One region of the Bordetella genomosp. 8 genome, then DNA from elsewhere that is predicted to be linked to it. Evidence: predicted binding sites of a transcription regulator. Region 1 holds the regulator's gene; the other holds the start of a gene.
The links. Region 1 encodes FliA, which starts transcription of late flagellar genes. Its sites were predicted from a motif close to CTAAAGTTTNNNNNNNNNNNGCCGNTA; they were not measured.
Positions count from the first base shown of each region.

Region 2: the regulator FliA is predicted to act here: its motif matches at 3,789-3,815, upstream of CAL12_RS18005 (DUF342 domain-containing protein).

Region 1 is NZ_CP021108.1:2,582,482-2,597,320, forward strand. It holds gene rfbF (glucose-1-phosphate cytidylyltransferase) at 1-348, opposite strand, end outside; gene CAL12_RS11785 (O-linked N-acetylglucosamine transferase family protein) at 354-4,076, opposite strand; gene CAL12_RS11790 (flagellin N-terminal helical domain-containing protein) at 4,288-5,937, opposite strand; gene CAL12_RS11795 (RNA polymerase sigma factor FliA) at 6,197-6,952, opposite strand; gene flhD (flagellar transcriptional regulator FlhD) at 7,372-7,695, shown strand; gene flhC (flagellar transcriptional regulator FlhC) at 7,720-8,298, shown strand; gene motA (flagellar motor stator protein MotA) at 8,464-9,336, shown strand; gene motB (flagellar motor protein MotB) at 9,352-10,335, shown strand; gene CAL12_RS11820 (response regulator) at 10,349-10,741, shown strand; gene cheA (chemotaxis protein CheA) at 10,757-12,952, shown strand; gene cheW (chemotaxis protein CheW) at 12,965-13,465, shown strand; gene CAL12_RS11835 (methyl-accepting chemotaxis protein) at 13,523-14,839, shown strand, end outside.
Region 2 is NZ_CP021108.1:3,947,816-3,962,654, reverse strand. It holds gene rpiA (ribose-5-phosphate isomerase RpiA) at 1-136, shown strand, start outside; gene phoU (phosphate signaling complex protein PhoU) at 301-1,026, shown strand; gene CAL12_RS18020 (oxidative damage protection protein) at 1,102-1,374, opposite strand; gene argA (amino-acid N-acetyltransferase) at 1,478-2,833, opposite strand; gene CAL12_RS18010 (SDR family oxidoreductase) at 2,912-3,691, opposite strand; gene CAL12_RS18005 (DUF342 domain-containing protein) at 3,964-5,760, shown strand; gene hrpA (ATP-dependent RNA helicase HrpA) at 5,799-9,779, shown strand; gene lpxO (lipid A hydroxylase LpxO) at 9,813-10,712, opposite strand; gene dnaE (DNA polymerase III subunit alpha) at 10,854-14,354, shown strand; gene CAL12_RS17985 (glycosyltransferase family 4 protein) at 14,351-14,839, shown strand, end outside.

The DNA.
Region 1 (14,839 bases):
GTACTGGGCAACCCGCTTCAGGCGGCCACCCGTCATCGTGTTTTCGCCGGTATCCACCAGGGTGACGCGCCAGGGTTCTGCCTTGCGCTCGTGGACGACCATCTCGTTCTTCGCCATATCCAGCGTAATGTCGGACATGTGCAGGAAGTAGTTGGCGAAGTACTCCTTGATCATGTAGCCCTTGTAGCCGCAGCAGATCACGAAGTCGTTCACGCCGTGGGCGGAATAGATCTTCATGATGTGCCACAGGATCGGACGGCCGCCGATTTCTATCATGGGCTTGGGCCGCAGATGGGTCTCTTCCGATATCCGCGTCCCGAGGCCGCCGGCCAGGATAACCGCTTTCATGATGGCTAGTTCCCGAAACGCGCTTTCAGAATCCGCAGGATCTCTTTCCGCAGCTTGTCGAACTCGGCCGCCGGCAAGGCCGGCTGCGCCAGCTTGGTGAAATCCTTCAGGTAGTAGTCGTAGAAGTCCGCACGGGGCAGGGCCTGCTTCTGGCCCGTCATGCGCTGTTCAGTGCTGGTGTCACGCTGGCCGAAGTAGCGGCGGTAGTACGTGGCATCGTCGACGTACTGGAGCTTGCCGGTCCACAGCAGGCGGCTGATCAGGACGTGGTCCCAGGAAATGGTGCCCGTGATCTCGAAGCCATCCAGGGCGGCGCGGCGGAAGACCGAATGTAGGATGGTGCAGTTGGCGACCTTGGCAACCGAGTTCATGTAGCGCACGACCGGCGATTCGTCGGAGAAGTCATACACCGCCGCCGGCACCGGGCCGGTACGGCCGTCCATGACCGAATGCGGCATGCCGCAGGCCATCGCCGTGCCGGGCGCGGCCGCGATCGCATTCAAGGTTTTCCGGAGGTAGCCATCCGACAGATAGTCATGGCCGCCCAGCCACATGAAGTATTCCGAGCTGCTCTGCTCGAACAGGAACTTCCAGTTCTTCAGGGCGCCGATGTTTTCCGGCTGGCGTACCAGCTCGAAGCGCTCGTCGCCGGCGGTCAGGTCGCGCAGAATTTCCGCCGATCTGTCGGAAGAGGCATTGTCCGAGACCAGGAAGCTGACCGAGTCGACATCCTGCTTCTTCAGGGAAAGAATGGTCTGTTCGAGGTACTTGTCCTCGTTGTAGACCGGGATGCCCAGGCAAAGCCGGTGCGTCACGTCCTTGCCTGTCAGCACGGCCGGAGCGGCGATGGCGTCGGTCGCCGTCTCGGCATGGGCTGGTGCCTCGGCTGGCGCGGCCACGGGCTTGGCTGGCGCCTTGGGCAACTGGGTGGCCAGGTAACTGGCGGCAGCCTCCGCGCTGGTGGCCTGCAGCACGCGATGGGCCAGGTCCGGCGATCGATACGCCGTGTGCAGGATGAAGGCAAGCTTGGCCCGCTGGTTGTCATCCAGCGTCTTGATGCGCTGGTCGTCCGGCACGAAGATGGCATCGCCGCTCAGCAACTGCGAATGGACATTGGCATGTTGCTGGCGCAGCACGGGATCGGAAAACAGGCTGGCCGCGCGGTGATTGTCCAGCCGCAGCAGGCGGAAGCCATGCTTGGCGACCAGTTTGCCTATCGTGCCCAGGTCCGTCTGCTTCTTGAAGACGTCCACGAACATCACGCGGACATGGACGATGAGCAGGTTGGCCAGCAGATCTTCCGCGCCCTGCAGGATCTTCTTGTTGTCGTGGGTATCGTTCAGGACCAGCCAGTCCAGGGTTTCCAGGCCGTCGATGCGATCGAGCCGGACGGTGCCGATGGGCAGCTTGGCCAGCACGCTGGCGGGCTGTTGCATGAAGGGCTGCTGCTTGCTGGCGGGCAGGGGTTCGAGCGTCCCGCTCAGTTCCGAATTCAGGCAGGTGTACAGGACGCCAGGCTCGCCATCTCCCAGGGCGATATGGCCCTGGTGGTGATGCAGGACCTTCTCGTACTTCATGCGCGCCACGTCCTGGATCCGGCTGGCCGGATCCAGCACCACGATGGACAGGGCCTTGGTGCGGTTCGGGATCTGGAAAATCGGCGTGTTGAAGAGCGTCCCGCCATGGTCCACGGCGACGACCTTGCCCTTGATGCCGAACTGGAAGGATTCGCTTTTCTCGGGCGCCGGGGGCAGGGCGTCGACATCGGGCCGCACCACCTGCATGGGCGCATCCTCGTCCTCGAACCACGGATTGCCTTCGGCGGTGAAGGCGACCGCGCCGGGCGCCTTGCCGGCGCAATAGCGTTGCCAGATGGCGCGGAAAGCCGTCGCCAGATGGCCGGCGAAGCGCGGCGCGTTGCAGACCGGCGATTCCAGCAGGATCTGCCGGAGATGGCGGCGGATGGTCGCGAGGCTGTCCAGGTCGCTGACCAGACCGACGCAGCGGGCGCGGTACTCGTCCCAGTCCTTGACCACCAGTTCGGGCATGTTCACGTTGGCCAGGTGGGTGGCGGAGTGTCGTCCCGCGAAAGTCGGGCCGGGCAGCGTCACCACCGGTACGCCCATCAGCAGCGCTTCGCAGGTGGTCAGGCCGCCTGAGTACGGCCAGGGATCGAGCGCGACGTCGACGTCGTTGTAGCACTCGAACAGCTGGTAATGCGGGGACTGGCCTTCCATGCGTAGGCGGTCGGCCTCGATGCCGTGGCCGGCCATGAAGTCCTGGATGCGCTTGCGCATGGATTCCGTGCCGTAGCCCGCCCCCTTCAGGAACAGGTGCGACCCGGGCACCGCCTGCATGAGCTCGGCCCATCGCGTCAGCAGGACGTCGTTGATCTTGGTCGGGTTGTTGAAGCAGCCGAACGTCACATAGCCGTGCTTGCTCGCCGGGAGCGGGCCCACTTCCGGCAGCCGTGGCGGCGGCACGTAGCAGATATAGTCGTCCGGCATGCGGATCAGCTTTTCCGTATACATGTGATCGCTGCCGGGGGGCGATTCGACGCTATCGGTGATCAGATAGTCGATCGTCTCCAGCCCCGTCGTATTGATCAGGCCGCCCACCCACTTGACCAGGATGGGCGCCGGCTCCAGCGTCATGGTGCGCATGTGGGTGCCGGCGTTGTAGCCCGCCAGGTCGATCAGGATGTCGATCGCGTCTTCGCGGAAGATCTCGGCCAGGGCATCGTCGCCGACCTGCATGATGGGCGTCCACTTGGCCGCGACGGCTTGCAGCCGCTTGGTGATGTGGTCGACCGTAGAGGTGGTCGTATAGAGATAGAGCTCGATGCCGTGCTGGCTGAGTTGCTCGAGCGCGGTGGTGGTCATCGCCCCCACCGGGTGCTGGCGGAAGCCGTCCGAAAACATGCCGATCCGCAGCTTGCGGCTCGGGGACCGGTCGGCCGGGACCGGCCGCTTGACGTCCTTGTTGGGCGGGTAGTAGGCCGCCCATTGCTTGCACGCCTCAAGGATCTCTTCCGCCGTTTTCTCCGGCATGTAGTGCAGCAGCGTCAGCCAGTTGGAGAACGCCGACGCATTGTGTTTCGGCGATAGCTTGATCGCTTCGCGATAGGTCTCTTCCGACTCGTTAAGCAGCCCCAGGTCGCGCTTGGTGCTGGCCAGGTTCGTCATGTGCGAATACCGGGCCTGCGGATCGCGCCTGATCAGCTCTTCCTGCAGGGCGATGGCTTCCTCGAAGCGGAAGGTGCCGACCAGCAACTGCGCCTTGGTCCAGATGGCCGCCAGCGAGTTCGGGTTCAGCTCCAGCGAGCGGTTGATGTGCTTCAAGCCCTCGTGGCTGTTGTTCATGCGCCAGAACACGTCGGCCAGCCCGTGGTGGGCGCCGGCCAGCTTGTCATCCAGCGAGATGGCGTGTTCGAAATGCTTGCGCGCGACGGGGTCGTTGCTGCATTGCGTTTCCACCTGGGCCAGCAGTACCCAGCCGTGGGGGTCTTCCGGGGCCAGTTCGACGACCTTTTCGGCCGCGTGGCGAGCGCCTTCCAGTTCCTTGGCCTTGGACAGCATGGTGCCCAGCGCCAGCCAGGCCTTCACGTCGTCGGGCGACTTTTTCGTCAGGGCGCGGAGCTGGTCGACGGTCAGCGGAACCTGTACGACGGGAGCAGCGCCGGGGCCGGATCGGCGAGCGGGCGGAGAAGGGCGGTGCGATTTTGCCATGGCGGGACGCGATGCGGGTGGGTACAGAAAGTGACGAATGCCAGTCTAAATGCAGGCCAGCGGGCCAAATTCGATGGTCAGCGGCGAAAAATAGCGGCTTTTCCCCGGGCAGGCCGGGCATGAAAAAAAGACCCCGCGGCACGGGGCCGGGGGGTCTTTCGGTACTGCGGGTGCCTGACGGGCAGCGAGCCGCCCGTCGGCCTGCTGGCGATTAGCGCAGCAGGGACAGCACCGTCTGCGGCACTTGGTTGGCCTGCGCCAGCACCGAGGTGCCAGCTTGTTGCAGGATCTGCGCGCGGGTCATGTTGGACACTTCAGTCGCGTAGTCGGCATCTTCGATGCGCGAACGCGAGGCCGACAGGTTGTTCACCGTGTTGTTCAGGTTGGCAACCGTCGATTCGAAGCGGTTCTGCACGGCACCCAGGGCGCTACGCAGATCGTCCACTTGCGACAGGGCGGCGTCGATGGCGTCCAGCGGATCGACCACGGTGGCCGACTTGTCCAGCGTCAGCTTGCCGGTGGTGGTGCTGGTAGCTTCAACCTTGAAGTAGCTGACCGAGCCGTCCGTACCGGTGTGCTGGATGTACAGCGCGGCGGTGTTGGCGGCCGAGGCGCTGCCCGTGGCGTCAGGCGTGTAGCGGACCAGCTTGTTGGTGCCGCTGCTGAAGCCCAGTTGCGAGTTGACGTCGGAGTAGTCGACGCTGACCGCGAACGAGGTGCCGGTGTGCACGGTGGTCGTGCCGGTGTAGGTCGTGCCGCCGTTGGTGGTGATGCCCTGGGCGCTGACCGCGGCCGACGTGGAGACGATGGCGGAAGTCGCCGTCGTGACATCCAGGCTGACCTTGCCGGTGGTGCCGTTGAAGCTGGCGGCGTAGTACGTGCCGCCGACCTTGGCGTAGTAGTTCGTCGAGCCGGCCGTGGCTTGGTACAGCGTGGCGTTCGACAGGTCCAGGCTGGTCAGCTTGTACTCGCTCTGGTCCACCGCGTTCAAGTCCACCAGGCCGTCGGCGCTGTTGGAGTTGTACTGGGTGATCGTGGTCAGCGTGCTGTAGCTGGTGACCGCACCGATTTCGATCGTGTTGGACGTCGAGTTCCAGCTGGCCGAGAACGTCGTGCCGCCTTGCTGCACGTACAGGTTGCCGTCGCCGCCGACCTTGGCAGTGTAGGCAGCGGTGCTGCCGCCCGTGGCCGAGAAGCTGAACGACGTGTAGTTGAAGCTGTGGTGCGTACCGATGTTGGCGGTCGTGGTGCTGGCGTACGTGGTGCCCGACAGAGCGGCGCCGACGTCCGTGAAGTTCGAGGCGCCGTCGCTGTTCTTCGAGGTCATCTGGTGACCCATGTTCAGCTTGTTCAGGCCCAGCGTCGTCGCATTGATCTGGTGCAGATCGATGTTGATGGTTTCGCTGTCGTTGGCGCCGACCTGGATGCTCAGGCTTTGGTCGCTGGCCAGGACCTTGACGCCGTTGAATTGCGTCTGGTTGGCAACGCGGGTGATTTCATCCAGGCGCTGGGTGATTTCAGCCTGGATCGAGTCCAGGTCGCTGCCGCTGTTCGTGCCGTTGGCGGCTTGAACCGACAGTTCACGGATGCGCTGCAGGTTGTTGTTGATTTCGTTCAGGGCGCCTTCGGTCGTTTGCGCGATCGAGATGCCGTCGTTGGCGTTGCGAGCAGCCTGGGTCAGGCCGTTCACGTTGGCCGTGAAGCGGTTGGCAATGGCTTGGCCGGCGGCGTCGTCCTTGGCGCTGTTGATGCGCAGGCCCGAGGACAGGCGTTCGATGGCCGAACCGAGGTCCGACTGGGACTTGTTCAGGTTGTTTTGCGCAACCAGCGACAAGTAATTGGTGTTGATAACTGCAGCCATGAATAGCTCCCAAGAGAGAAAGGCATCTTCAAACCGGGCAGCCAGGCCGCCCTGCGGGCACGGAATCGTCCACCGGAGGTGATGGCCGCATGCCGCGCCGCTGACTGGGTAACGGCAAGGCTCCGTAAACCTTTAGGGGGATGGACAGCGAAAAATTTCGGAATGTGGCGGAGCGCCGGTTTTCGCCGGCCAGCGGGCCCGGCCAACGGGCCCCCCCGGGGCGGGGCGGTCGCTGGCGCCTGGGAAGGAGGCGGGGAGCCTAGGCCACGGAGGCGATGCGCACGTCTTCCGGCAACTGCTGCCAGGCGCCGTCCTTGAGCTTGGCGCGCAGGCGGCTCATGGCCTGGGAGCGCAGCTGGCAGACGCGGGCCTCGGTGACGCCCATGACGGCGCCGACTTCCTTCAGGTTCAGCCCCTGCTCGTAACAAAGGGACAGCAGGAGTTTTTCCCGGTCGGGAAGGGCGCCGATGGCTTCGGCCAGTGCCTGGCGGAAGTCCGCCGCCAGCAGGCTGTCCAGCGGATTGCCCGAGGGGCCGGAGTCCGCCGCGCCGGCCGCCCAGTCGGCGTCCCGGGCCTCGGCGCCGTTCTCGGAGCCGAAATCCTCGTAATGGACGATCTGGGCGCCCTGGGCGTCGTAGAGCAACTGATGGTATTCCGCCAACGGCAATTCCAGGTGGCTGGCGATTTCCGTCTCGTTGGGCGGGCGCATCAACTGTTGGGTCAGCTGGGCCACCGCCTGGTCGATGCGCTTGGCCTTGCTGCGCACGCTGCGCGGCAGCCAGTCCTGGTTGCGCAGTTCATCCAGCATGGCGCCGCGGATGCGGGCGGTCGCATAGGTTTCGAACTGCGCGTCGGCCACTTCCTGGTAGCGCCGGGCAGCATCCAGCAGGCCGATCATGCCAGCCTGGATCAGGTCGTCCAATTCCACGCTGGCGGGCAAGCGGGCCAGCAGTTGCAGGGCCAGCTTGCGCACCAAGGGCGCGTATTCAGCCAGGCGGTCTTCGGAAAGGGGCATTGCACTCGACTAAAAGGGTTGGCCCGCGGCGCCGCCATTTTGAATTGTTGCCTGTACGCGACATTGCTGCTCTGCCGTTTACCCGTACAAGGACGATGGCTCGCCCACGATTCACCCCTGCATTGTGCGTACTTCGCCTGGATTCATTGGCACAAAGACACAAGCTTTCTAATGCTTGTTTACGGAATTGACTTACACTTGCGAAAGTCTTTGTTGCTATATATGTCCCAGAAGTGCGATATTTCACCAAGCACAAAGAATTGTCATGTCTGTAATACAAAATGACATTGCACATGGTAAATTGTATGACTTGTGGGAACAAAAGAAATATTTAGAGATTTGTTGCACACACGAAGTAACCGGTCGGCAGGGGGCTGACCGGTCCCGGGACAGAACTGATTAGTGAACAAGGGATATCCATGAAACAGCCTGAGAACACTTTGCTCGCCGACATTCGCGAAGTGAACCTGTCCTACCTGCTCCTCGCCCAGCGCATGCTGCGTGATGACTATGCGGCATCCATGTTTCGCCTGGGCTTTAGCGAACAGGTGGCCGACATCCTGATGCGACTGTCGCCGGCCCAGCTGGTGAAGCTGGCAAGCTCCAGCTCGCTGCTCTGCCGTTTCCGCTTTGACGATTACAGCCTGCTGTCGGCGCTGACCCACGATGTGCTGGGCGGCGCGCTGCAACAGGCGCATGCCACCATTCTGCTTGCCAAACAGCCGGTCGAGCAACTGGCCTGATCTTTCCCGCACCCCCTCGAGATCATGGCTATCAAAAGCGTATCCCAAGAAGCCGACGAGATCCTCCTGGCCAGCGCCATGATCGGTCTCGGCGCCCGCCTCCAGGTCCTGGAGTCGGAAACCAGCCTGAGCCACGACAGGCTCGCTCGGCTGTACCGCGAAATCCGGGGCTGCTCGCCCCCAAAGGGCATGCTGCCGTTTTCGGTGGACTGGTTCATGACCTGGCTGCCGAACATCCATTCGTCGCTGTTCTACAACGTTTATAAGTTCCTGAACGAACACACGGGCAGCAAGGGCGTCCGGGCCATCATCGACGCCTACCGCCTGTACCTGGAGCATGCCGGCGTGGCCGATCCGGACCAGAGCGAGCCGGTGCTGAGCTTCACGCGGGCCTGGATGCTGGTGCGATTCTTCGACGGCAAGATGCTGCAGCTGTCGGAATGCCGCCAGTGCGGCGGCCATTTCATCGCGCACGCTCACGACCCGCGCTCCGATTTCGTTTGTGCGATCTGCCGGCCGCCTCCACGCGCGGGCAAGACCCGCGCCGCCGCCAAGGAGCGCGCGGGCCGGCGGACCGCCCCGGCCGCCGCCATCGGGGTGTGAAATCCTCCGGGCCGGCCATTGCCGGCCCGGTGTTTCATTGAGAGCCGCCGTGCTCAATAACCCCAAATGCCGCTGAAAATTCCCCGTAAACCACGCTTTCGCGGTGCCGCTCTCGGGGGATCATGGGCGCTTGGGTAATACGTCTACGCTTGGCAGGGGCCTGATGTGCTGATTGTTATTGGTTATCTCGTGGTGATCGCGTCCGTCGTCGGCAGCTTCGTTGCCTTGGGCGGCCATCTGGGCGCGCTGTACCAGCCCTTCGAATTCACCCTGATCGCCGGCGCGGCGGCGGGTGCGTTCCTGGCGGGCAACAGCCGCAAGTCGCTGAAGCTGATCAAGTCCGCGATCCCCAATGCCCTGCGCGGCGCGCGCTACAGCAAGGACGTGTACATGGAGCTGATGTCTCTGATGTACGTGATCCTGAACAAGGCCCGGCGCGAGGGCCTGATGGCCATCGAATCCCACATCGAGGATCCGGCGTCCAGCCCCATCTTCACCGAGTGCCCGCGGATCATGAAGGACGAAAAGCTGATGGAGTTCATCACGGACTACCTGCGCATCATGATCAGCGGCAACATGAGCTCCTTCGAAATCGAAACCCTGATGGACGAGGAAATCGAGACCTTCCGCCATGAGCGCCAGGTGCCCGTGCACGCGCTGCAGAACATGGCCGACGGCATGCCCGCCTTCGGCATCGTGGCCGCGGTGCTGGGCGTGATCAAGGCGCTGGCGGCCGTGGACCAGCCGCCGGCGGTGCTGGGCGACCTGATCTCCAAGGCCATGGTCGGTACTTTCCTGGGCATCCTGCTGGCCTATGGTTTTGTCGGGCCGCTGGCCTCGCGCGTCGACCGCCAGACCAGCGAAGCGGTCAAGATCCTGGAATGCATCAAGACCACGCTGCTGGCCAGCATGAACGGCTACCCGCCGCAGCTGGCGGTGGAATTCGGCCGCAAGGTGCTGTTCTCCGGCGTGCGACCGTCGTTCGCCGAGCTGGAAGAGCACGTGCGGCAAGCCAAGACGTCCACCTCCAAGGCTTGACGGAGACAGGTCCGCATGGCTCCGGTCAATAACCACCGCGTGGTGATACGCCGCAAGAAGGGCGCGCACGGCGGGCACCACGGCGGCAGCTGGAAGATCGCCTACGCCGATTTCATCACCGCGATGATGGCCTTCTTCCTGGTCATGTGGCTGATCAGCGTCGTGCCGCGCGAAGAACTTAAAGGAATTGCCGAGTACTTCCGCATGCCGCTGGCCGTGGCATTGACGGGTGGCCCCAATAACTCCGCCAATACCAGCGCCATCCCGGGCGGCGGCGCCGATCCGGTGCGCAGCGACGGCGACGTGCGTCGCGCCGACGGCAACCGGGTCGAGGCGCAGGTCAGGGGCGACGAGGCGCAGCGGCGCGACCAGCGCCGCCTGGAAGACCTGCAGAAGCGCCTGAACAACCTGATCGAAAGCAGCCCCGTGCTGAAGAATTTCCGCCCGCAGCTGCTGATCGACATGACCACCGAAGGCCTGCGCATCCAGATCATCGACAACAAGAACCGGCCGATGTTTGCCACCGGATCGGCGGAAGTGCAGCCCTATATGCGCGACATCCTGCGTGAATTGGGGCCGGTGCTGAACGAAATCCCCAACAAGATAAGCATATCCGGCCACACCGACGCCACCCAGTACGCCCGCGGCGAGCGCGCCTACAGCAACTGGGAGCTTTCCGCCGACCGCGCCAACGCGTCGCGCCAGGAATTGGTGGCCGGGGGCATGAACGAAACCAAGGTGGCCCGCGTCATGGGCCTGTCATCCAGCGTCAGCCTGGTTAAGGATGACCCTTATGCTGCCGTTAACAGACGTATCAGCCTGGTGGTGCTCAATCGGGCCACGCAGGAAAGGCTGGAGCGCGAGAACGCGGCGGCGGCGGATATTTCGGCAAGCGATGCGAAGCAGGCCGGTAGCAGCCTGACCCGTTCGCTGTCGAACGCGGCCAGCCAGGGCAGCGGTGTGGTGCAGGAAATTCCGGCCCCCCGTCCCGCACAATAGGAGCAGTTCGACCATGACGGCGACGATACTGGTCGCGGACGATTCCGCGACGATGCGCATGATAGTCCAGGCCACCCTCACGGGAGCCGGCTGGAAGGTGCTGGCCGCGGGGAATGGCAAGGATGCGCTGGCGCTGGCCCTGGAACAGGCCGAACCGGTGGACCTGGTGGTCAGCGACTGGAACATGCCGGTCATGGGCGGGCTGGACCTGATACGCGGCCTGCGCCAGATGGAGCGCTACGAAGACGTTCCCGTCCTGGTCCTGACGACCGAGGACGACGTGGAAAGCAAGACCGCCGCGCGCGACCTGGGCGTGTGCGGCTGGTTGCAGAAACCGGTGGATCCGGACTTGTTGGTAGAGATGGCGTCGGAGCTCGTGGGCGAGCCCGGCGAGCCCTCGCATTGAGAACAGAAGGGCGTCATGAGCGGTCTTGACCTGAGCCAGTTTTACGAGACGTTCTTCGATGAGGCGGACGAGCTGCTTGCGCAGATGGAGCAGTTGCTGCTCGAGCTGGACGCCGGCCAGCCGGACATCGAACAGCTGAACGCGATATTCCGGGCAGCGCATTCGATCAAGGGCGGCGCGGCCACCTTTGGCTGCTTTACGCAGCTAGCGGAAACCACCCATTTGCTGGAAAACCTGCTCGATGCCATCCGCCGCGGCGAAATGGCGTTGCGCACGGACATGATCGACATCTTTCTGGAAACCAAGGACGTGCTGAAAAGCCAATTGGACGCCTACCGCGCCTCCGAGGAGCCCGACGCCGCTGCGTACGAGCGCATCTGTGGCGTGCTGCGCCAGTTGGCGCTGGAACAGCAGGGCGGGCAAGCGGCCCCCGCCGCGCCGGCTGCCCCGGCGGTGGCTCCGTCCGTGCCCGCGCCGGCGCCTGCCGCAACGGCCCCGGCGGCTGCTTCGGCGCCCGCCCAGAGTCCCGCAGCCGCCGCGCCAGCCCCGGCCGGCGGCGCCGACCTGCCGTTGCGCGTGCGCATCAATCGCGTCTCGGCCAAGGATGCGCAGTCGCTGCTCGAGGAGATGAACAACCTGGGCCATGTGCTGGCCAGCGACCAGGCGGGCGGCGGCCTGACGGTGTGGCTGGAGAGCACCTGCTCCGCCGACGATATCGAAGCCGTCTGCTGCTTTATCGTCGATGCCGACCAGATCGCCATCGGCCGCGAGGCCGTGCCCGCCGCCGGCCAGGCGGTGGACGACTTCGCGCAGGCGGCCGCGGATTTCGCCGCCCAGGCCCAGGCCCAGAGCGCCCCTCCGGCGGCGCCCGCGCCCGTGGCCGCGGCGCCCATCGAGGCTCCGCCCGCGGCCCCGCCTGCCGCGAGCATGCCGGCCGCCGCCGCATCGGGGGCCGCCAAGCCCGCCGCGCCCGCCAGTGCCCAGCGCGCCGCCACCGGCGCTCCCGCCGCGGACAAGGAGTCGACCTCGATCCGCGTCGGCGTGGAAAAGGTCGACCAGATCATCAACCTGGTCGGCGAACTCGTGATCACGCAGGCCATGTTGGCGCAGACCGCGTCGACGCTGGATCCGGTGCTGCACGACCGCCTGCTCAACGGCATGGAGCAGCTGGAACGCAACGCCCGCGACCTGCAGGAAGCGGTGATGTCCATACGCATGATGCCGATGGACTATGTGTTCAGTCGCTTCCCGCGCCTGGTCCGCGACCTGGCCGGCAAGATGGGCAAGCAGATCGAGCTGCAGACCTTCGGCCGCGCGACGGAGCTGGACAAGAGCCTGATCGAACGCATCATCGATCCGCTTACCCACCTGGTGCGCAACAGCCTGGACCACGGTATCGAGACGCCCGAAAAGCGCGTCGCCGCGGGCAAGGAGCCGGTGGGGCAGCTGGTGCTGTCCGCGCAGCATAGCGGCGGCAACATCGTGATCGAGGTCAGCGACGACGGCGGCGGCTTGAATCGTGAACGCATCCTGAAGAAAGCCGTCCAGCAGGGTATCGCCGTCAGCGAGAACGCGACCGACGACGAGGTGTGGCAATTGATCTTCGCGCCGGGCTTTTCGACGGCGGAACAGATCACCGATATTTCGGGCCGGGGCGTCGGCATGGACGTCGTGCGCCGGAACATCCAGGACATGGGCGGCCACGTGCAGCTGTCGTCGGTACCGGGCAACGGCACCACCACCCGCATCGTGCTGCCGCTGACCCTGGCCATCCTGGATGGCATGTCGGTGCGCGTCGGCGCGGAAACCTTCATCCTGCCGCTGAATCACGTCACGGAATCGCTGCAGCCCACCAACGAGCAGATCTATTCGGTGGCCGGCAACGAGCGCGTGATGCACGTCCGCGGCGAATACCTGCCCCTGGTCGAAATGCATCGGGTGTTCTCGGTGGGCGGAGCGCAGGACGATCCCACGCAGGCCATCGCCGTCATCATGCAGGCCGAGGACCGTCGCTTCGCTCTGCTGGTCGATCACCTGGTCGGGCAGCATCAGGTCGTCGTGAAGAATCTGGAATCCAATTACCGCAAGGTGCCCGGCGTGTCGGCGGCCACCATCCTGGGCGATGGCAGCGTGGCGCTGATTATCGACGTGTTCGCCATGGCCAGGGCGAATCGCGAAAAGTGGACACCGGCCGAAGCGGTTATGAACTGAGGGAGTAAATACATGGCAGCCAAACCGCAATCGCAAGGCGCCCGTGTCGAAGACATGGGCCGCGAATTCCTGGTGTTTACGCTGGGTGAAGAGGAATACGGCATCGATATCCTGAAGGTGCAGGAAATCCGCGGCTATGACGCCGCCACGGTGACCCGCATCGCCAATGTGCCGTCCTTCATCAAGGGCGTGACGAACCTGCGCGGCATCATCGTGCCGATCGTCGACCTGCGCATCAAGTTCAACCTGGGCAAGGTCGAATACAACGAGCAGACCGTCGTCATCATCCTGAACCTGGATCGCCGCGTCGTCGGCATCGTGGTCGACGGCGTGTCGGACGTGCTGATGCTGGGCGCCAGCCAGGTGCGGCCGGCGCCGGAATTCGGCGCCACCCTGTCGACGGAATACCTGACCGGGCTGGGCACCGTGGACGAACGCATGCTGATCCTGGTCGATATCGAAAAGCTGATGACCAGCGACGAAATGGCGCTGGTGGAGAAAGCCGCCGTTTGAGCGGCACCACTTGCAGGGGCGGGGGCGGGGGCCAACCGGTTCGTTAGAGGGATGCAGATGCGCAAATTTTTTTCCAACATGACAATACGCGCGAGCCTGCTCTTGGTGTTGGTGTTCTTCTCGCTGATGCTGGTGCTGGGCGCGGCGCTGGGGGTGCTGTCGCTGAAGGTGGGCGACGCCACGATGCGCGACATGCGGCGCAACCAGGCCATCGGCATCGTCCTGGAAGAAATGGTGAGCGACTACAAGACCGCCATGGTCGGTCTGGGACGAGCCGCCACGCTGCACCTGAGCGACGTCATCAAGCAGATCGGCCAGCCCAACATCCCACAGCCGGGCTTGAGCGCTTCCGCCAAGCCCGCGCTGGACTTCGCCCGCATCTCCTATGACAAGGCCCAGGCGGACTTCAAGCGCTACCAGGCCTTGCCCAAGCCCCCTGGCCTGGAAAGCGAGTTCAAGGCGATCGACGACGCGTTCTCCGCCCTGATGGGCCAAGGCCTGAAGGCCATGTTCGACGATCTGGCCAAGGGCGACCTGCCGTCCTACCAGAACCACGCACAGATGGTCGCCGATGTCATGGAGGATCGCCTGAGCCTGGCGATCAGCCAATTCATGACTTGGCGCATGAGCACCAACGAGCAAGCGTTCGACGACGCCGAGCAGCGCTACAACTTCGTGCTGATCGCCGTCGCGGCCGGCGGGGTCGTCGCCCTGCTGCTGGTGCTGGCGACTTATATGTTCCTGCGCAAGCGCGTGGTCCAACCGCTGGCCGGCGCCGTGCAGCATTTCGACCGCATCGCCGCCGGCGACCTGACGCACGTGGTGACCGTCGACTCGAGCAATGAAATCGGCGCCCTGTACGGCGCGATGAAACGCATGCAGGAAAGCCTGACGCGGACGGTGTCGGCGGTGCGCCGTGGGGTGGACGAGATCAACGTAGGCTCGCGCGAGATATCGGCGGGCAACACCGACCTGTCCAGCCGCACCGAGCAGCAGGCGGCGTCGCTGGAAGAGACCGCGGCGTCGATGGAAGAGCTGGCCTCGACCGTCAAGCAGAATGCCGAGAATGCGCGCCAGGCCAACCAGCTGGCGGCCAGCGCGTCGGACGTCGCCGAGCGCGGCGGTTCGGCGGTGGCCGAGGTGGTGAACACGATGCAGGAGATCTCGGGCAGCTCGCGCAAGATTTCGGAAATCGTCAGCGTGATCGACGGCATTGCGTTCCAGACCAACATCCTGGCGCTGAACGCGGCGGTGGAAGCGGCGCGCGCGGGCGAGCAGGGCAAGGGCTTCGCGGTGGTGGCGGGCGAAGTGCGCTCGCTGGCCCAGCGCAGCGCGCAGGCGGCCAAGGAAATCAAGTCGCTGATCGAGGATTCG
Region 2 (14,839 bases), 1.4 Mb from region 1:
CGTCGATGCGCCGGCGCTGGAACTGCACATCAACAACCTGCCCGGCGTCGTGACCTGCGGCCTGTTCACGCAGCCCGGCGCCGATATCGCGCTGCTCGCCACGCAGCAGGGGATACGGCGCCTGGTACGTCAGTAGTCGCCGCCCAGGCGCGGCCGCACCTGGGCCAGACCGCACGATTCATAATCCTGTCACATGGGAGTCATAACCTAGCCGACCGATGCGGCCTGGGGACTTCCGAATGGCGTTTCTTGGAGGCTCGCATGGCAATGGAACCATCGTTAACCCCGCAGGGAGCCCGGATGACCGAGCACACTAACAAACAATTCGATGCCGACCTGGAAGGCGTCCGTTCGCAGTTTCTGGCGATGGGCGGCGTGGTGGAAGCCATGATCCAGGACGCCGTCGATGCCTTGGCCAACGGCGACCTGGACCTGGTCGACAAGGTGCGCGAACGCGAAAAGGAAGTCAATCGCTACGAGGTCGACATCGACCAGCGCATCAGCCAGATTCTGGCACGCCACCAGCCGACGGCCATCGACCTGCGCATGCTGCTGGCGGTGTCCAAGATGCTGACCGACATGGAACGGTCGGGCGACGAGGCGGAAAAAATCGCCACCGTCGCGCGCCGCATTCACGACGGCGAAATCCGTTCCTTGCCGATGGTGGATCTGCGCCACATGGGCAACAGCGTCGGCTCGATGCTGCGGCAATCGCTGGACGCCTTCGCGCGGCTCGATCCGGTGCAGGCGGCCCAGGTCGTTCGCAACGACAAGGACGTCGACAAGGAGTGGAAGGCGGCGTTGCGCCAGCTGATTTCGTTCATGATCGAGGATCCGCGCACGATCACGCCGTCGATCGACCTGATCTTCATCGCCCGTGCGCTGGAGCGGATCGGCGACCACGCGAAGAACATGTCGGAACGCGTGATCTACATGGTCCGCGGCGCGGATGTGCGCCACACCGGCGCCAAGAACGCCGAGCGCCAGGCCCGCGGCGAAGAGGAAAGCACCGAAACCACGGAATAGGCCAGGCGCGAAAAAAAGCCCCCCGATGGCCGGAAGCTAACCAGCCATCGGGGGGCTTTTCCTTGCGCGCCGGCGTCAGGCGGAAGGCGGTACGAAGCCCTGCGCTTCGACGGTGCCGTCTTCGAACAGGAAGCGCTCCATCTGCTGCTGCAGGTACTTGCGGGCGCGGGCATCGGCCAGGTTCAGGCGGTTCTCATTGACCAGCCGGGTCTGGATGCCTTTCCATTCTTCCCACGCTTCCTTGGAGACCTCTCGCCAGATGCGCTGGCCGAGTTCGCCAGGGTAGGGCGGAAAGTCCAGCCCTTCGGCGTCGCGCTTCAGTTTGACGCAGTGAACGGTACGGGTCATTGGGTTTGCTGCCGTATAAAAGTTGGATTATCGATTTTACCGAAACGCGCCAGGCCGGTCGCTCGCCCAGCGGGCCGTCTCGTTGTCCTGCCCCTGTCCTGCTCTACAGCCGCTTGATGAACACCAGGCTGTTGCGCGACCGGTTGTAGTGCTGCTGCTTGTCGCGCGGCAGGTCGGCGATACCGCCCTGCACGAAGCCGCGCTTCATGAACCAGTGCGAGGTGCGCGTCGTCAGCACGAAGAGCCGCTTGGCGCCCAGTGCCCGCGCGCGCGATTCCATGTGGCGCAGCAGCAGCTCGCCTTCCCCCGAACTCTGCCATTCCGGATGCACGATCAGGCAGGCCATTTCGGCCATCTGGTCTTCAAGATAGGGATGCAGGGCCGCGCAACCGTAGATCACGCCGTCGTGCTCCAGAACGGTAAAGTTCTCGACGTCGCGTTCGATGGTGCTGCGGCCGCGCGGCACCAGCGTGCCGTCGGCTTCCAGCGGTTCCACCAGGCTCAGGATGGCACCCACGTCGTCCAGTGTGGCCGGCCGAAGGTCGTCCAGCGTATCCTCGACGACCATGGTGCCCACGCCGTCGTGGGTGAAGATTTCCAGCAGCACGCTGCCATCCAGGCCGAAGGGCACGACGTGAGCGCGCGCCACGCCGCGCTTGACCGCCTGCGAGCTGTACTTCACGAACAGCGCGGTGTCCTCGTCCAGGCCGCCCTTGGCCAGCAGCGCATCGGCATCCACGCGCGCCAGTTCGGTATCGATGCTGCCGTCCTCGTTGCGCACGCCTTCGGTGGTGGACAGGAAGATCAGCTTTTCCGCCCGCAAGGCCACCGCGACGCTGGTTGCCAGGTCTTCCATGGCCAGGTTGAAGGCCTCGCCGGTGGGCGAAAAACCCAAGGGCGACAGCAGGATCACCGACCCTTTTTCCATGGCGAAGCGCATCGCATCGACATCGATCTTGCGCACGTGGCCGGTGTGGCGATAGTCCACGCCATCGATCACGCCGGTAGGCCGCGCGGTGACGAAGTTGCCCGAGATGACGCGGATCTGCGAATGCGACATCGGCGTATTGGGCAGCCCCTGGCTGAAGGCCGCCTCGATATCCAGGCGGATTTCGCCGGCGGCTTCCTTGGCGCATTCCAGCGAGGCCGCGTCGGTGGGTGACAGCCCGCGATCGAACTGGTGGCTGAAGCCCTTGAGCCGCAATTGCTCGTTGACCTGCGGCCGCGAGCCGTGCACCAGCACCAGCCGTATGCCCAGCGCCGACAGCAGCGAGAGATCCTGCACCAGGGTGTTCAAGGCGCCGGCCTGGATCAGTTCGCCGCCGAACGCCACGACGAAGGTCTTGCCGCGAAACGCGTGCACATAGGGGGCGACTTCACGGAACCAGCGCACGAACTGCGCGGGGGCGAACTCGGGTGCTTCCAGGGCTGAAACGGTGTCTTGATCCAGGTCGGGCATGGTGCGTATGAGAGCCGGAAAACGGGGTAGGGCGGCCAGGCGTAACCTGGGTTGAATCGCGAAATTATAGTGACCGCGCTACAGCGTGCCCGGATAGGTTCCGCCATCCAGCACCAGATTCTGGCCGGTCATGAATCCCGCGCGGTTGCCGCACAGGAAGGCGCAGGCGTCGCCGAACTCCGCCGGGTCGCCCAGGCGCCGCGCCGGAACCGTCATCCGGCGCGCTTCCAGGATGTCCTCGACCGATTTTCCGGTCTTCTGCGCCGTCGCGATGGCGGTGCCGCGCAGGCGGTCCGTTTCGAACGGACCGGGCAGCAGATTGTTGATGGTGACGTTGTGCTCGGCGACCTGCCGTGCCAGGCCGGCGACGAAGCCGGTCAGGCCGGCCCGCGCGCCGTTGGACAGGCCCAGGTGGTCGATGGGCATCTTCACGGCCGCCGACGTGATGTTGACGATGCGGCCGAAGCGGCGCTGGATCATGCCGTCGATGGTGGCCTTGATCAATTCGATGGGCGCGATCATGTTGGCGTCCAGCGCCTTGATCCAGTCGTCCCGCGACCATTCGCGGAAATCGCCCGGCTTGGGGCCGCCCGCATTGTTCACCAGGATGTCCGGTTGCGGGCAGGCCGCCAGCAGGCGCGCGCGGCCCTCGGCGGTGGTGACGTCCGCTGCCACGGTCGTCACGGTGGCGCCGGTTTCCGCGCGGATCGCGGCGGCGGCTTCTTCCAGCGCGTCGGCGCCGCGCGCCGACATCACCACCCGCACGCCTTCGCGCGCCAGCGACAGCGCGCATGCGCGGCCCAAGCCCTTGCTGGACGCGCACACCAGCGCGGTACGGCCTTCGATACCCAGATCCATGTAACGACTCCCAGACGATGAAGCGGGTACCGGCGCTGACAGAAAGCTGAATTATCCGCTCGCAGCGCGCGTGACCCGGTGACCAAGGAAAAATTACCTAATTTTTAGAAAAAAAGGGTCGCAACTTGAAGTTTGCCCGTTAATATTTTGAAATACGCGCTGAGCACTTTTTGTCGACACGCAGGCACCCCTTCGGGTCCAACAATGATTCCAAGCCGACATGGAGACACGCCGTCGTCTGCGCGTCGGTAATTTCTCGAGGATACACGGCAGTGACGCAATCCTATTGGTTGACCCTGGATCCTGCTACCCGTGAGCTGCGTGCGGGATTCCGAGCCGCGGCGGCGGCGGAGCCCCCGGACAGCGACATGCTCCAGGCCGCCCTGGCGGCGCGCGGCTGGACACCGGATGCGCTGGATGGAGCGGCCGTGGCCGGCTTCCTGGCACGTTGCCAGGAAGCCGCGGCGCGCATCAGCGCCGATGCCCTGCGCGAAGCCGGCACCGCCGTGGCGGCTGCCTCCTCGGCCGTGCAGGAAGTATCCGGCGAGCTGGCGGCGATCGAGTCCAATGCCGCACGGCTGGGCGCCGCGCTGGAACTGATGGACAACCACGAGCCCGATGCCACGCCCGCCGCGGCGGACCTGGGCGACGGCGTGGTGGAAGCGGTGATCGGCGAGGTCGTCGACGGCGCCTTCGAGCTGACGGTCACGGAAGACAAGCTGCAGGTCTACCTGACCTTGCATCCCGCCCGTGGCGGCCGTGGCATCCAGCTGGGCGACGTGCGCACGGCGCTGACGCAGCAAGGCATCGTCTACGGGCTGGACGAGCAGTTGCTGCTGCAGACGGTCGAAGGCGGCGTCGCGGAAGACGTCCTGATCGCCTCGGGCATCCCGCCCAAGGCGGGCGCGCCCACCCGTTTCGAAAGCCTGCTGGCGCGCCACGCGGCCGCCGACGTGGACGAGAACGCCCTGGTCGACTATCGCTCCATGGGCAACCTGGTCCTGGTCAAGGCCGGCATGCCGCTGATGCGCCGGATTCCCGGCACGGCGGGGACCGATGGCATCGACGTCTATCGCAATCCCGCGCCCGCGCCGGCGCCGGAAGACCTGCCCTACGACGACAACCTGACGGGCGTCGTGCGCGACCCCAACGATCCGGACGTGCTGGTCGCCGCCATCGACGGCGCGCCTTCGGTATTGTCCTGCGGCGTATCGGTGAACCCCGTCGTCGAAGTCGACGCGGTCAACCTGAACTCCGGCAACATCAATTTCGAAGGCACCCTGCAGGTGCGCGGCGACGTGACCACCGGCATGTCGGTCAAGGTCAGCGGCGACGTGCTGGTCAGCGGCACCGTGGAAGCCGCCCACATCGACGCCGGCGGCAACGTGGTGGTCAAGGGGGGCATCATGGGGGCGGCCGAAGGCGCCACCACCGGCGAACCCACCACCCGCCTGGCGCAGGTGACGGCGCGCGGCTCGGTCAAGGCGCGTTTCATCGGCAATGCCTCGATCAATGCCGGCAAGGACGTCCAGGTCGAAAGCGAGATCCGGCAGAGCGAGGTGAACGCCGGCGATACGGTGACCGTGGGCGCGAAGGGATCCACGCAGGGCAACATCAATGGCGGGCAGGTGCGCGCGCTGCGCGGCGTACGCGCCGCCACGCTAGGCACCATGGCGGGCGTCAAGACTATCATCCAGGTCGGCGTCAATCCGCACGCGCAGGCGCAGAAAGAAGCCCTGCAGCGCACCCGCAAACGCCTGCAGGAAGAAAAGAGCAAGCTGGAGCAGTTGCTGATCTTCCTGCGCAAGAACCCCGAGAAAGCCGCCAACGGCATCGGCGAGCGCGCGGTGCAGACCCACGCCAAGCTGGTCAAGGACCTGGCCGGCGTGGATGCGCGCGAACGGCGCCTGTCCGCCGACGACACCGTCGCCGAGGACGCCGTGATCCATGCGTCGCGCAAGATCCATGGCGGCGTGGAACTGCAGGTGGTCAATCGCCATGAGTCCGTGACCGAGGACCTGCCCGGCGGCACGGCCAAACTATCGGACGGCAAGCTGATCATACGCTGAGCGAAAAGGGCGGTCCCGCGAAAACTATAATCGCGGAAATGACCGTCAAGCCTCAAACCCCCTCTCGGCGCGGCCGGGGCGCGCCCGGAGCGGGCTCGCCTTCCGTGCCCGCATCGCCAGCATCGTCCGCAACGGCGGCAACCGCCGCATCGCGCGCAAGCGCCGCGTCCGCGGCCAGGCCCGCCGCCACGCCGCGCGTCATCCCGCCCATCCGCTATCCCGAAGACCTGCCCGTCAGCGCGCGCCGCGACGAGATCGCGCGCGCCATCCAGGACCATCAGGTGGTGATCGTCAGCGGCGAAACCGGCTCGGGCAAGACCACGCAGCTGCCCAAGATATGCCTGGACCTCGGCCGTGGCCGCACGCGCATGATCGGCCATACCCAGCCGCGCCGCCTGGCCGCGACCTCGGTGGCGCGCCGCATCGCGGAAGAGCTGGACACCCCGTTGGGTGAAATCGTCGGCTACCAGGTGCGCTTCAACGATCGCACCGGCCCGAATGCCGCCGTCAAGCTGATGACCGACGGTATCCTGCTGGCCGAAACGCAGCGCGACCCCCTGCTCAAGCGCTACGACACGCTGATCATCGACGAAGCGCACGAACGCAGCCTGAACATCGATTTCCTGCTGGGCTACCTGAAGCGCGTGCTGCCGCGCCGGCCGGACCTGAAGGTCATCATCACCTCGGCCACCATCGACGCCGAACGCTTCGCCCGGCACTTCGCCGCCGAGCCGGAGCGTCCCGCGCCGGTGATCGAAGTCTCCGGCCGCCTGTACCCCGTCGAAGTCCGCTACCGCCCCGTGCGCCCGGAAGAGACCGAGGAAGCAGCCGCCTCCCGTTCGGCGCGCGAACGCGCCGGCGACGAAGAGCGCGACCTGGTCGACGCCATCGTCGACGCCGTGGACGAGTGCGCGCGCCACGGCCCGGGCGACGTCCTGGTGTTCCTGCCAGGCGAACGCGAAATCCGCGAGGCTTCCGAAGCGCTGCGCAAGCGCCATCCCGCGGCCACCGAGGTGCTGGCGCTGTACGCCCGCCTGTCGCAGGCCGAGCAGGAACAGATCTTCAGGCCGCGCGGCAGCGGCCGGCGCGTCGTCCTGGCCACCAACGTCGCGGAAACGTCGCTGACCGTGCCAGGCATCCGCTTCGTCGTCGACAGCGGCCTGGCGCGCGTCAAACGCTACTCCTGGCGCAACAAGGTCGAACAGCTGCGCATCGAGCCCATCAGCCGCGCTTCCGCCAACCAGCGCGCAGGCCGCTGCGGCCGCGTGGGTCCCGGCGTCTGCATACGCCTGTATGACGAGGCCGACTTCAACGCGCGCGCGCCCTTCACCGATCCCGAGGTGCTGCGTTCCTCGCTGGCGTCCGTGATCCTGCGCATGAAGTCGCTCAAGCTCGACGATATCGAGGACTTCCCCTTCGTCGAAGCGCCGCCGGGCCGCGCCATCGCCGATGGCTATCATCTGCTGCAGGAGCTGGGCGCGATCGAGCCCGTGCAGCGCGCCGAAGCGCAGGAGACCGACGCGCGCGACGACGCCACCGGCCCCGCCTTCGCTCTGACCCGCACGGGCCAGGAATTGGCGCGCCTGCCGCTGGATCCCCGTATCGGCCGCATGATCCTCGCGGCGCGCGAACACCAATGCCTGACGGAAATGCTGATCATCGCGTCGGCCCTGTCGATCCAGGACCCGCGCGACCGCCCCATGCAGGAAAAAGAGGCCGCCGAAAACGCCCACGCCAAATTCGCCGACGACAAATCGGAATTTCTGTCCTTCCTGAAACTGTGGCGCTGGTACGGCGAACAGGTGCAGCACAAGGCGTCCCAGCGCAAGCTGGTGGGCCTGCTGCGGCAGAATTTCCTGTCACCTCTGCGCCTACGCGAATGGCACGACGTGCATACGCAGCTGGCATCCGTGGTGGGCGAGCAGGGCTGGCGCCTGAACCAGACCGAAGCCACATTCGAACAGATCCACATGGCGCTCCTGAGCGGCCTGCTCGGCAATATCGGCTACAAGAGCGACGAGGGCGGTCATTACCACGGCGCGCGCGATATCCGTTTCCACATCCACCCCAGCTCGCGCATGGTCAAGAAGGCGGGACGCTGGATCATCGCCGCCGAGCTTGTGGAAACCACGCGCCTGTACGCGCGTTGCGTCGCGCGCATCGAACCCGCCTGGATAGAACGGGCCGCCGCGCACCTGCTGCGCCGCAACTGGTCCGACCCGCGTTGGGAAAAGAAAGCGGGGCAGGTCGTCGCCAACGAGCGCGCTACCCTGTATGGCCTCGTCATCTACGCCGGCCGCCGGGTGCACTATGGCCGCATCAATCCTCAGCACGCGCGCGAGCTCTTCATCCGGGAAGCCCTGGTGCCGGGCGAGATCGACACCCGCTTGCCCTTCGTCGCGCAGAATCGCCGCCTGATCGCGGAGATCGAAAAGCTCGAGCATCGCGCCCGCCGGCCCGACATCCTGGTCGACGAGGCGCTGATAGAGGCCTTCTACGATCGCCAGATACCCGCCGGGATGAGCCAGACCGCCACCCTGGAAAAGTGGTACGCCGGCCTGGACAAGGCGGCCGCCGACGCGCTGCTGCTGACGCGCGACGCGCTGATGCGCCACGAGGCCGCGGGCATCACCACCGAGGTCTTCCCCAAGAAGGTGGAGTGGCAGGGCGTCACCATGGCGCTCGACTATCACTTCGAACCCGGCTCGCCGCGCGACGGCGTGACGCTGGCCGTGCCGCTGTTCGCGCTGAACCAGATCGACCCGCAGCGCTGCGAATGGCTGGTGCCCGGCATGCTGAAGGAAAAGGTCCAGCTGCTGCTCAAATCCCTGCCGCAGAAGATCCGCCGCCACTGCGTGCCCTTGCCCGACTATGCGGCCGGCTTCTACGATCGCTGGTTCGATCGCCTGGGCGACCCGCAGCAGGGCCTGCTCGATGCGCTGGCGGACGACATGTGGCAGCAGGTCAAGGTGCGTCCGGCGCCTGCCGACTTCAAGCTGGAAACCTTGCCGCCACACTTGTTCATGAACTTCCGCGTGGTGGACGAGCACGGGCGCATGCTGGCCGCCGGCCGCAACCTGGCGTCGCTGAAGGCGGAATTCGGACGCCAGGCGCAGGCCGATTTCCAGCAGCTGGCCGCGCGCGATACGCAGGTGGCGCAAGCCCTGGCCCAGGATGGCCTCACGACCTGGTCCTTCGGCCCGCTGCCGGAAATCATGGAAATCAAGCGCAAGGGCCAGTCCGTGATCGGCTATCCCGCCTTGGTGGACCGCGGCACGCATTGCGACCTGGACGTCTTCGACGATCCTGACGAAGCCCGCAGGCACCACAAGGCCGGTCTGCTGCGGCTGTTCCGGCTGGGGCTGCGCGAGCAGATCAAGTTCCTGGAAAAGAACCTGCCGGACCTGACCCGCATGAGCATGCTGTTCATGCCGCTGGGCAGCCAGGAAAGCCTGCGCGACCAGATCATCGATTGCGCGCTGGAACGGGCCTGCCTGGCCGAACCCTGGCCGGTCGACCAGGAAGCGTTCGAAGCCCGCCGCCTGGAAGGCAAGGGCCGCCTGGGCCTGTTGGCCCAGGAAGTGGCGCGGCTGACCGCCGCCGTGCTGACGGAATGGGCGGCCCTGCAGCGCAAATTGCCGCAGGCCAAGAGCCACGCGGCCGCCTATGCCGATCTGCAGCAGCAGATAGGCGCGCTGGTGCCGCCCAGCTTCCTGCGCGACACGCCTTACGCGCAGCTGGCGCATTTCCCGCGCTACCTGAAGGCCGCCGTCGCCCGCGTCGACAAGTTGCGCGCCGATCCGGCGCGCGACCAGCGTCTGATGGCCGACATGGCGCCCTTGCTGACGCAATACCAGCGCGCCCGCGCCGCCTTGAAGGGCGCGGCCGATCCACGGCTGGACGAATTCCGCTGGCTGCTGGAAGAACTGCGCGTGGCGCTGTTCGCGCAGGAACTGCGTACGCCCGTGCCGGTGTCGGTCAAGCGCCTGCAGAAGTCATGGGAATCGATGCGCCGCTGAACCGGCGTTGCCGCCGGGGCGCCGCCCGGCCGGTCAGATCCAGACGAAGGCGCCGACCACCAGCACCACCAGGCCCCACTTGATGGCCTTGTAGAGCGGCCGGTTCCAGGCCTTGAAGCGCTTGCGCACCTGGTCCAGGCGCCAGTGCGCATGCGTCAGGCGGTTGATCGCGCCGGTCTTGTCGCCTTCGTCGTTCGGCGAACTGGCGGCGGACATCACCACCTTGCCGAACCAGCTGTTGAAGGCCTCGGCCCAGCGCCAGCGCAGCGGCCGTTCTACGTCGCAGAACAGGATGATGCGGTTCTGGCCGGACTGGTTATGGGCTTCGTGGATATAGGTTTCGTCGAACACCACGCCTTCGCCATCGCGCCAGCTGTAGCGTTCGCCATCCACGTCGATATAGCAACGGTCGTCGTTGGGCGTGGCCAGCCCCAGGTGATAGCGCAGCGAACCGGAAAAGGGATCGCGGTGAGGGTTCAGCTTGCCGCCATCCGGCAGTTCGGCGAACATCGCCGCCTTGACCTTGGGCAGGGTCTTGAGCAGGGCCACCGTGCGCGGACACAGCGCTTCGGCCGACGGGTGGCGGGCGTCGTACCACTTCAGGTAGAAGCGCTTCCAGCCGTATTTGAAAAAAGAATTGAAGCCGATGTCGTCGTGGCGTTCCGCCGCCTTGATGCGCCGCAGTTCGGCCATCTGCAGCGCCTCGTCACGAATGATTTCCCAGTTGTCCTGGAGCACCTGCAGTTCCGGGATTTCACGGGTCGACACATAGGGCGTCGTGGGGACGCGCGAGACCAGCACCATGAAGGCGTTGACCGGGGCCAGCAGCACCGAATGGTCCAGGAACACGCGTGACCAGGCCAGGCGCACGCGGCCGCGATAATGCCCATACAGGATGGACGCCAGCCAGATGCCGGGGATCAGCCATTTCATAGCTATTTCTGAGCGTCAGACGCGGAAAGTATCGGGTAACCGCCTATTCTTGCACAGCTGGCGTCGGGATGGCACCCGCGGGCGGGCGGAATGTGCCGCGGGACGGTCCGTCAGGGCGGTCCGCTGAGTACAATCGCGGTCATGTCAGAAGAAGCCGTCATCGCCCCGTCCCCGTTTGTCCATCTGCGCGTCCATTCCGAGTTTTCGGTGGTGGACGGCACCGTCCGTATCTCCGACCTCGTCAAGCGCGCGGCCAAGCTCGGCCAGCCCGCCGTCGCGCTGACGGATTTGTCCAACCTGTTTGGCCTGATCAAGTTCTACAAGGCCGCGCGCGGCGCCGGCATCAAGCCCGTCGCGGGCTGCGACATCTGGCTGACCAACGACGACGACCGGGACAAGCCGCACCGCATGCTGGTCCTGGTGCGCGACCGCGAGGGCTACCTGCATCTTTGCGAGTTGTTGTCGCGCGCGTACCTGACCAACCAGCACAAGGGCCGCGCCGAAGTCCGGCGCGAATGGCTGCAACAGGCCACTGGCCTGATCGTGCTGTCGGGCGGCCGCGCCGGCGACGTCGGCCAGGCGCTCGAAACTGGCAATGCCGCGCAGGCCGAGGCCCTGGCGCGCCAGTGGGCCGCGGCTTTCCCGGATGCCTACTACATCGAACTGCAGCGTGCCGGCATGGATGGCGACGAGGGCTATGTCCAGGCCGCCTTGCGCCTGGCGGGCGCCTGCAAGCTGCCGGTGGTCGCCACGCATCCCATCCAGTTCCTGGACAAGCATGAATTCCAGGCCCACGAGGCGCGCGTCTGCATCGCCGAAGGCGAAATCCTGGCGAACCCGCGCCGCGTGCGCCGCTTCACCGCCGACCAGTACATGCTGGACAGCGACGAAATGGCGCGGCGCTTCGCCGACGTCCCCTCGGCGCTGGCCAACAGCGTGGAAATCGCCCGCCGCTGCAACCTGACGCTGGTGCTGGGCAAGCCGCGCCTGCCGAATTTCCCGACGCCGGAAGGCGTGACCCTGGACGACTATCTGGTCCAGCTGTCCGAGCAGGGCCTGGAAAAGCGCCTGCTGTTCCTGTTCCCCAACGAAGAAGAGCGCAACGCCAAGCGCGACGCCTACTTCGAACGCCTGCGCTGGGAGTGCAAGACCATCATCCAGATGGGCTTCCCCGGCTACTTCCTGATCGTGCAGGACTTCATCAACTGGGGCAAGAACAACGGCGTGCCGGTGGGACCGGGCCGGGGCTCGGGCGCCGGTTCGCTGGTCGCGTACGCACTGGGCATCACCGACCTGGATCCCATCCGCTACGACTTGCTGTTCGAGCGCTTCCTGAATCCGGAGCGGGTATCCATGCCCGACTTCGATATCGACTTCTGCCAGGACAACCGCGAACGCGTCATCGATTACGTCAAGGAAAAGTACGGCCGCGATGCCGTCAGCCAGATCGCCACCTTCGGTACCCTGGGCGCCAAGGCGGTGGTGCGCGACGCCGGCCGCGTGCTGGACATGCCTTACCTGTTCTGCGATGGCCTGTCCAAGCTGATCCCGTTCAACCCGGCCGATCCCTGGACCCTGGAACGCACGCTCAAGGACGAGCCCGCCTTCAAGGAACGCTATGAGCAGGAAGAAGAAGTGCGCGGGCTGGTCGACCTGGCGCAGCCGCTGGAAGGCCTGACGCGCAACATCGGCATGCACGCCGGCGGCGTGCTGATCGCGCCCGGCAAGCTCACCGACTTCTGCCCGCTGTACTGCCAGCCCGGGCAGGAAAACAGCGCGGTATCGCAGTTCGACAAGGACGACGTCGAAGCCGCCGGCCTGGTCAAGTTCGACTTCCTGGGCCTGCGCAACCTGACCATCCTGGATTGGGCCGTGCGCTACGTGCGCCAGTTCAACGAGGGCAAGCGCGACTTCGACATCATGGCCGTGCCGCTGGACGATCCCGCGGCCTACAAGGTGCTGACCGACGCCAACACCACCGCCGTGTTCCAGCTGGAATCGCGCGGCATGAAGGAGCTGCTGAAAAAGCTGCGGCCCAATACCTTCGAAGATGTCATCGCCATGCTGGCGCTCTATCGCCCCGGTCCGCTGGAATCGGGCATGGTGGACGACTTCGTCAACCGCAAGCACGGACGCGCCCCGGTCGACTATTTCCATTCCGACCTGGAGGGTACGCTCAAGAGCACCTACGGGGTCATCGTCTACCAGGAACAGGTGATGTTGATCTCGCAGATCTTCGGCGGCTACTCGCTGGGGGGCGCCGACCTGCTGCGGCGCGCCATGGGCAAGAAAAAGCCCGAGGAAATGGCCAAGCATCGCGAACTGTTCCAGCAAGGGGCGGCGGCCAAGGGACACGATCCCAACCTGGCGGTCAAGCTGTTCGACCTGATGGAAAAATTCGCCGGCTACGGCTTCAACAAGTCGCACTCGGCCGCCTACGCGCTGATTTCCTACCAGACCGCCTGGCTCAAGGCCTACCATCCCGCGGAGTTCCTGGCCGCCACGCTGTCCTCCGACATGGACGACACCGACAAGGTGCAGACCTTCTGGCGCGACGCCAAGGACAACGGCGTGGAGGTGCTGCCGCCGGACGTCAATGCGTCGGGCTATCGCTTCGAACCCGTCGCGGATGAGCGCACGGCCAAGGGCCTGCCGCCCCGCACCATGCGTTATGGGCTGGGCGCCGTCAAGGGCACCGGCCAGAGCGCCGTGGAAGACATCGTCCGCGCCCGCCAGGAAGGCGGCCCGTTCCGCGACCTGTTCGACTTCTGCCGCCGCGTCGACAAGCATTCGGTGAACCGCCGCACCATCGAAGCCCTGATCAAGGCCGGGGCCTTCGACGGCATCGAACCCAACCGCGCCGCGCTGCTGGCCTCCGTGCCCACCGCCATGGAAGCCGCCGAGCAGGCCGCGCGCAGCGCCAACCAGGTATCGCTGTTCGGCGATGACGACGGCAGCGACGTCGTCGCCAGCGAATTGGCCAAGGTGCCGCCCTGGAACCTGCACACCCGCCTGACCGAAGAAAAATCGGCGCTGGGCTATTACTTCAGCGGCCATCTGTTCGACGCCTGGCGCGATGAGGTCCGCCGCATCGTACCCATGACGCTGGCGCGCCTGGAACCGCAGCGCGAGCCGCAGTGGATGTGCGGCGTGCTGTCGGGCGTGCGCGCCATGATGACGCGGCGCGGCAAGATGGTCTTCGCGGTGCTGGACGACGGCACCGCCCAGGTGGAAATCTCCATCTTCAACGAACTCTACGAAAAGCACCGCAACCGGTTGCGCGAAGACCAGCTGATCATCGTTCATGGCAAGGTCAGCAATGACGAATATTCCGGCGGCATGCGCATCGTCGCGGAATCGCTGTTTGACCTGCAGTTGGCGCGCGAGGCCCGCGCGCGGTCGCTGCGCATCCGCCTGAACGGCAATGCCGACGCCGAGCACCTGCGCAAGCTGCTCAATCCCTACCGTGCCGAACCGGAAAACGGCATCCCCGGCACGCCGGTGGAAGTGATCTACACGCGCGGCAATTTCCTGTGCACGGTGCGGCTGGGCGAGGATTGGCGCGTGCGCATGGCCGACGCGCTGCTGGACCGCCTCAACGAATGGACCCGTCCGGAGGGCGTGGAGATCTCCTACTCATGACACCTTTACGCATCGTCCATTCCGAGGCCGCGGTGGCGTTCGGCGGGCAGGAGCATCGCATCTTCAAGGAGATGATCGCCATGCGCGAGCGTGGCCATCACATGGAGGCCATCTGCCAATCGCGCGCGCAGCTGGTCAAGCGGCTGGGCGACGAGGGCTTCAAGGTCCATCAGGTCGATATGGACGGCGTGCCGAATTACTTCAAGGGCATCGCCGCCATCCGCCGCATCCTGCGCGAAGGCCAATTCGACGTGCTGAATACCCACAGCCGCCGCGACACCGTGATCGCGGCGCCGGCGGCGCGCATGGCCGGCACGCCGCTGATCGTGCGCACCCGCCATCTGGCCAGCAAGGTCGGGTCGATGTGGTCCTACACCATACTGCCGCATCGGGTCACCACCGTCAGCGACCATGTGCGCGAGTACCTGATCACACGCGGGGTGCCGCGCGAACGCGTCGCGACGCTGTATTCGCCCATCGTGCCG